Linked DNA regions of Ramlibacter pinisoli. The protein of the gene in region 1 interacts with the protein of each later gene in a pairwise test. Links are inferred from orthologs where the notes say so. Each region holds a gene or a part of one and is shown on either strand. Other genes may lie near its edges. The genes, in order: GON04_RS17065 and GON04_RS14740.

The links.
Region 2: the proteins of GON04_RS17065 (region 1) and GON04_RS14740 interact in binary tests that used the Escherichia coli proteins (3 or more experiments, as listed by UniProt). The link is inferred for Ramlibacter pinisoli from one-to-one orthologs.

The regions. Positions count from the first base shown.
Region 1 is NZ_WSEL01000009.1:530,307-533,435, reverse strand. Bases 100-2,915 are described here. They hold GON04_RS17065 (P-II family nitrogen regulator), read left to right. Parts: upstream 100-1,246; coding sequence 1,247-1,585; downstream 1,586-2,915. Other genes in these bases: GON04_RS17050 (RDD family protein), read right to left, coding at 2,631-2,915; GON04_RS17055 (diacylglycerol kinase), read right to left, coding at 2,197-2,601; GON04_RS17060 (LOG family protein), read right to left, coding at 1,610-2,200; GON04_RS17070 (NAD+ synthase), read left to right, coding at 100-1,232. Also shown: more of GON04_RS17070, read left to right, coding at 1-99; more of GON04_RS17050, read right to left, coding at 2,916-3,129. UniProt on the Escherichia coli protein: P-II indirectly controls the transcription of the glutamine synthetase gene (glnA). P-II prevents NR-II-catalyzed conversion of NR-I to NR-I-phosphate, the transcriptional activator of GlnA. When P-II is uridylylated to P-II-UMP, these events are reversed.
Region 2 is NZ_WSEL01000009.1:47,799-51,333, forward strand. The notes cover bases 189-3,410. They hold GON04_RS14740 ([protein-PII] uridylyltransferase), read right to left. Parts: upstream 3,023-3,410; coding sequence 389-3,022; downstream 189-388. Other genes in these bases: map (type I methionyl aminopeptidase), read right to left, coding at 3,051-3,410. Also shown: GON04_RS14735 (hypothetical protein), read left to right, coding at 1-130; more of map, read right to left, coding at 3,411-3,535.

The DNA.
Region 1 (3,129 bases):
TCGACGTCGAGGGCATCAACGTGGGTCTGCTGATCTGCGAGGACGCCTGGTTCGACGAACCGGCGGCGCTGGCGCGCGAGGCCGGGGCCGAGATACTGGTGGTGGTCAACGCGTCTCCCTTCCACGTCGGCAAGGGCGGTGAACGCGTCGCGCGCATGGCCGACCGGGCCCGCGCCGTGAACCTGCCTCTGGTGTACGCGCACCTGGTGGGCGGCCAGGACGAGGTGGTGTTCGACGGGGGCTCGTTCGCCCTCGCCGCCGACGGGGAACTGGCGGGACGCGCCCCGTCCTTTCGCGAGACCCTGTTCGACGTGACGGCCGACCGCACCGCCGGCGGTGTGACGCTCGCCTCCACCCTGGCGATGGCGCGCGAGCCCGAGGCCGATCTCTGGGACGCCCTGGTGCTGGGCGTGCGCGACTACATCGGCAAGAACGGCTTTCCCAGTGTGCTGCTGGGCCTGTCGGGCGGCATCGATTCGGCGCTGGTGCTGGCGATCGCGGTCGACGCCCTGGGCAAGGACAAGGTGCGCGCGGTGATGATGCCGTCGCCCTACACGGCCGACATCTCCTGGATCGACGCCCGCGACATGGCGGCGCGGCTGGGCGTGCGCTACGACGAGATCTCCATCGTGCCCCAGTTCGAGGCCTTCAAGGCCGCGCTCGCCGGCGAATTCCGGGGCCTGCCCGAGGACGCCACCGAGGAGAACATCCAGGCCCGCATCCGCGGCGTGCTGCTGATGGCCCTGTCGAACAAGTTTGGCAGCATCGTGCTGACCACCGGCAACAAGAGCGAGATGGCCACCGGCTACTGCACGCTGTACGGCGACATGGCGGGCGGGTTCGCCGTGATCAAGGACGTGCTCAAGACCTCGGTGTTCCGGCTGGCCCGCTGGCGCAACGCGAACGACCCGTACGGCACCGGCGCCAACCCCATTCCCGAGCGCATCATCACCCGGCCGCCCAGCGCGGAACTGCGGCCCGACCAGACCGACCAGGACAGCCTGCCGCCCTACGACGTGCTGGACGCCATCCTGGCGCGCTACATGGAGGACGACCAGGGCGTCGACGAGATCGTGGCCGAGGGTTTCGACCGCGCGGTGGTCGAGCGGGTGGCGCGCCTGGTGCGCATCAATGAATACAAGCGCCGCCAGGCGCCGGTGGGCATCCGGGTCAGCCACCGGGGCTTCGGCAAGGATTGGCGCTATCCTATTACCGGCAAGTTCAGAGCGTAGGGGACACAGAGCACATGAAGCAGATCACCGCCATCGTCAAACCGTTCAAGCTCGAGGAGGTGCGCGAGGCGCTCGCCGAGTGCGGCGTCACCGGGCTCACCGTCACCGAGGTCAAGGGCTTCGGCCGCCAGAAGGGCCACACCGAGCTCTATCGCGGGGCCGAGTACGTGGTCGACTTCCTGCCCAAGGTGAAGGTCGAGGTGGTGGTCAAGGACGACGACGTCGAACGCTGCGTCGACGGCATCGTGAAGGCGGCCCGCACCGGCAAGATCGGCGACGGCAAGATCTTCATCACCAGCATCGAACGCGTGGTGCGCATCCGCACCGGCGAGGCCGACGAGTCGGCCATCTGAGCCGACGGCCGCCGCAGCGCGGCCTCAGATCTGGCTGAAGTCCGACGGCGCGCCGGCGCCCAGGGAGGCATCGACGATGGCCTCGAGCAGTGCGGGCGCTTCGCTGCCCACCCGCACCAGGTCCATCTGCCAGTCGTTCATGAAGCCCTTGTTCACGCTTTCGCCGAGGAAGGCCAGCAGGGGCTGGTAGTAGCCCGCGGTGTCCAGGATGCCGACCGGCTTGTCGTGGTAGCCCAGCTGGCGCCACGTCCACACCTCGAAGAGCTCTTCCAGCGTGCCGATGCCGCCGGCCAGCGCCAGGAACGAGCCCGCCCGCTCGGCCATCATCCGCTTGCGGTCGTGCATGGTCTCGACGATGTGCAGCTCGGTCACGTCGCGCTTGGCCCACTCCTTGTCGACCAGCGCCTGCGGGATGATGCCCACGACGCTGCCGCCGGTCGCCATCGTGGCCTGCGCCACCGTGCCCATCAGGCCGTTGGTGCCGCCTCCGTACACCAGCTGGCCGCCGCGCTCGCCGATCCAGCGGCCGACCTCGCGGGCGGCCCGCACGTAGGGCTCGTCGACGCCGTTGCGCGAGCCGCAGTAGACGCAGACGGAAAAGGGCGGGGCGCTCATCCGGCGAACCTTTCGACGATGGCGGCGGTCCAGATGCCCAGCGCCAGCAGCAGGGCCAGCAGGACGGCGGCACTGCCCATGTCCTTCGCCCGCTTGGACAGGTCGTGCCACTCCGGCCCGATGCGGTCGACGACCGCCTCCAGGCCCGTGTTGAGCAGCTCGACGATCATCACCAGCAGGACCGAGCCAGCCAGCAGCGCGACCTGGACCCATCCGCGGCCGATCCAGAACGCCAGCGGCAGCAGGACCAGCGCTGCCATGGATTCCTGGCGGAAGGCGGTCTCGCCCCAGCCGGCGCGCAGCCCCTCCAGCGAATAGCCGGCCGCGTGCCAGACGCGGCTCAGGCCGGTTCGCAGCTTCTGCGGATTGGCGGGTGGCAGGGCATCGGGGCGGCTGGACATTCCCCGATTTTCCACGACTCGGGTGGAGGTCAGCGCTTGGGCAGCGGCGGAGCCGCCACGAGGCGCGTGCCGGCTAGCGCGTCGTGCCAGAACTGGCGCTGGGGGTGGAAGCGGCTCAGGATGGCCCAGACGGCGACCCAACCGGCCACGATGACCGCGTCCTGGGCGCCGGGCAGGTTGAGCGGCGCCAGCGCGGCCAGCGGCGGCAGGAACCAGAGCCAGCAGCAGATGTAGCGCAGCACCGCACGGCCTTGCGACAGCGGCCGGCCGGCGGTGTCGACCACCCGGATGTGCCAGGTCTTCATGGCCAGGGTCTGGCCGCGACTCCAGAACGCCGCGAAGTAGATGCCGAACACCACGAACAGGAACGCCTGCAGGAGGGGGCGGCGGGAGTCCATGCCGCTGCGCACCTGCGCCAGGGTGCTGAACAGCCAGCCGGCGACGAAGACCACGGCGAACAGCAGCATGCCTTCATACAGCCAGGCCGCCATGCGGCGGGGCAGCGGCGGCGCGGTGAGGTCGGGGGCG
Region 2 (3,535 bases), 480 kb from region 1 along the record:
GGGCGAGATCCTGGCGGCCTACCCGGCCCTCATCCTGGCCGGCTTCGTGTCCATGGTCTTCCTGACCGCCTGGTCCCAGTACCGGGCCACCGGCGGCACCCGCGCGTTCCTGCCCGCCCGGGCCTATTGAAGTTGAGCTCCCTCGGGGAAAGGGCCGGTGGCGGCCCCAACCTGGGTTCCACGGCGCCGGCCTCCCCCGGCGCCGTTTTTCATGGCTCCGGCTACCCCGGCGCATCGAGTCACATGCACGGCGTAGGCCGCACCTCCGCCCCGATTCTTGACAGGCGTTGGTTGCCAGTTGGCCGTCCGCTCCCTCTCCCCTCGGGGGAGAGGGATGGGGAGAGGGGGTTCCCTGCCTGGGTCGCGGAACTGCTTGAAGCTTTGGCGCCTATGCCGCCAAGGCTTCAAGCAGTTCAGTCTCTATCTCGATCTGCCGACGGTTCTGCTGGAGCTCCGGTCCGTCCACCAGGAAGGTGTCCTCGACCCGCTCGCCCAGCGTGGTGACCTTGGCGAGCTGCAGGTTGATGTGGTGGCGCGCCAGCACCCGTGCCACCGAATAGAGCAGACCGGCGTGGTCGCTGGCGGAGATGGACAGCAGCCAGCGCTGCGCCTTCTCGTCGGGCGCGAGCTGCACGCGCGGCGCGACCGGGAAGCTGCGCACCCGGCGTGACACCCGGCCCCGGCTGGGCGTGGGCAGCGGGCCGGCGCGGCCGATGGTGCCTTCCAGCTCGGACTCGACCATGCTGATCAGTTCGCGGTAGTGCTCCGGCAGCATGGCGGTCACCACCTGGAAGGTGTCGAGCGCGTAGCCGTTGCGGGCCGTGTGGATGCGGGCATCCAGGATCGAGAAGCTGGCCTGGTCGAAGTAGCCGCAGATGCGGGCGAACAGGTCGGGCTGGTCGGGTGTGTAGACCAGCACCTGCAGGCCTTCGCCCACCGGGGACAGGCGCGCGCGCACCAGGGCGCGCGTGGTGCCGACGTGGCGCGAGACGTGCCGGGTGTGCCAGGCAATCTCGCCGGCGTCGTGGCGCATGAAATAGCCCACGTCCAGCGTGTCCCAGAGCTTCTTGTGGGCCTCGAACGGCAGCGCGAACAGCTGCAGCTGCACCAGCGCATCGCGCTTGCGGGCCTCGATCTCGGCGGCGTTGTCCGGCGCGTGGCCACCCAGGGCCCGCAGCGTCGCCCGGTACAGGTCCTCCAGCAGCTTGCCCTTCCAGGCATTCCAGACCTTGGGGCTGGTGCCGCGGATGTCCGCCACCGTCAGCAGGTACAGCGCCGACAGCCAGCGCTCGTTGCCCACCCGGGCCGCGAAACTGGCGATGACGGCCGGGTCGCCCAGGTCTTCCTTCTGCGCGATGCGGCTCATGGTGAGGTGCTCGCGCACCAGGAATTCGACGAGCTTGCAGTCGCCCGAGTCGATGGCGTGCTGGCGGCAGAAGTGCCGCACCTCCTGCGCGCCCAGCTCCGAATGGTCGCCGCCGCGGCCCTTGGCGATGTCGTGGAACAGGGCTGCGATGTACAGCACGAACGGCTTGTCGAAGCCGGCCGCCAGCTGCGAGCAGAACGGGTACTCGTGCGCATGCTCGGCGATGAAGAAGCGGCGCACGTTGCGCAGCACCATCAGGATGTGCTGGTCCACCGTGAAGACGTGGAACAGGTCGTGCTGCATCTGGCCGACGATGCGCCGGAACACCCACAGGTAGCGGCCCAGCACCGATGTCTGGTTCATCAGGCGCAGCGCATGCGTGATGCCGTTGGGCTGCAGCAGCATCGCCTTGAAGGTGGCGTGGTTCACCGGGTCGTTGCGGAACCGCCCGTCCATCACGTCGCGGGCGTTGTACAGCGCGCGCAGGGTGCGCGCCGACAGGCCCTCGATGCCCACCGTGGTCTGGTACAGCAGGAAGGTCTCGAGGATGGCGTGCGGGTCGCGCTGGTACAGGTCGTCGCTGGCCACCTCCAGCATGCCGGCCTTGTTCAGGAAGCGCGGGTTGATCGGCTCGGCGTGGTGGCCGCTCGGGTTGAGCCGCTCCTCGATGTTCAGCAGCAGGATCTGGTTGAGCTGCGCCACCGCCTTGGCGGCCCAGTAGAAGCGCTTCATCAGCGCCTCGCTGGCGCGCTGCTTCAGGCGGCCGTCGGGGCTGGTCTCGTTGCGGTAGCCGAACGCCTCGGCCACCGCCGTCTGCAGGTCGAACACCAGCCGGTCCTCGCGGCGGCCCGCGATGGCATGCAGGCGGGCGCGGATGAGGCTGAGCACGGCCTCGTTGCGCTGGATCTGCTGCGCCTCCAGCGGCGTCGCCAGCCCGCTGGCGGCCAGATCGTCCCAGCTGTGGCCGAGGCCGGCTGCCTTGGCCACCCACAGGATGACCTGCAGGTCGCGCAGGCCGCCGGGGGATTCCTTGCAGTTGGGCTCCAGGGCGTACGGCGTGTTCTCGAACTTGGTGTGCCGCTGGCGCATCTCCAGCGTCTTGGCGATGAAGAAGGCGCGCGGGTCCAGGGTGGCGCGGAAGCGCTGCTGGAAGTCGGCGAACAGCCGGCGGTCGCCGGCCAGCAGGCGCGACTCGAGCAGCGAGGTCTGCACCGTGACGTCGGCGGCGGCCTGGGTGACGCAGTCGCCGACAGTGCGCACGCTGGAGCCGATCTCCAGGCCGGTGTCCCAGCAGCGGCCGATGAAGCCTTCCAGGCGCTGCTTGAGCGCGTCGTCGCCGTCGGCGTGGGTGCCATCGGGCATCAGCAGCAGGACGTCGACGTCGGAATGCGGGAACAGCTCGCCGCGCCCGTAGCCGCCCACCGCCACCAGGGCGAAGCCGGGCGGGAGATCGCCGGACCGCCACAGCTCGCGCAGCGTGGCATCGACGTGGCGGGCGAGGCGGCGCAGGATGGCGCCGATGGAGCGGGTGGGGTTGCCCTGGCGCAGGAGCGAGGCGTTGACGGCGGCCTTGCGCGCCTTGAGCTGATCGCGCAGCACGGTGACCGAGGCCGCCGTGGCGGCCGGGGTGTCGATGGCAGCCGGGTCGGCACTCATGTCGGGGGTCGCCGCGCGCCGGCGCGGCTCAGGCGTTGACGAAGGGCGGCGGAGGCGGGCTGCCGGCCGACAGGGTCATCACCTCGTAGCCGGTCTCGGTGACCAGCACCGTGTGCTCCCACTGGGCCGACAGCGAATGGTCCTTGGTGACGATGGTCCAGCCGTCGCTGCCGAACTCCTTCACTTCCTTGCGGCCGGCGTTGATCATGGGCTCGATCGTGAAGGTCATGCCGGGCTTGAGTTCTTCCAGCGTGCCGGGCTTGCCGTAGTGCAGCACCTGCGGCTCCTCGTGGAAGTTGCGCCCGATGCCGTGGCCGCAGAACTCGCGCACCACCGAGAAGCCGTTCTTCTCGGCGAACTGCTGGATGGCGAAGCCGATGTCGCCCAGCCGGATGCCCGGCTTGACGCGCATGATGCCGTGCCACATGGCGTCGTAGGTCAGGTTGACCAGGCGCTTGGCCGCGATGGACACCTCGCCGACCGTGAACATGCGGCTGGTGTCGCCGAACCAAC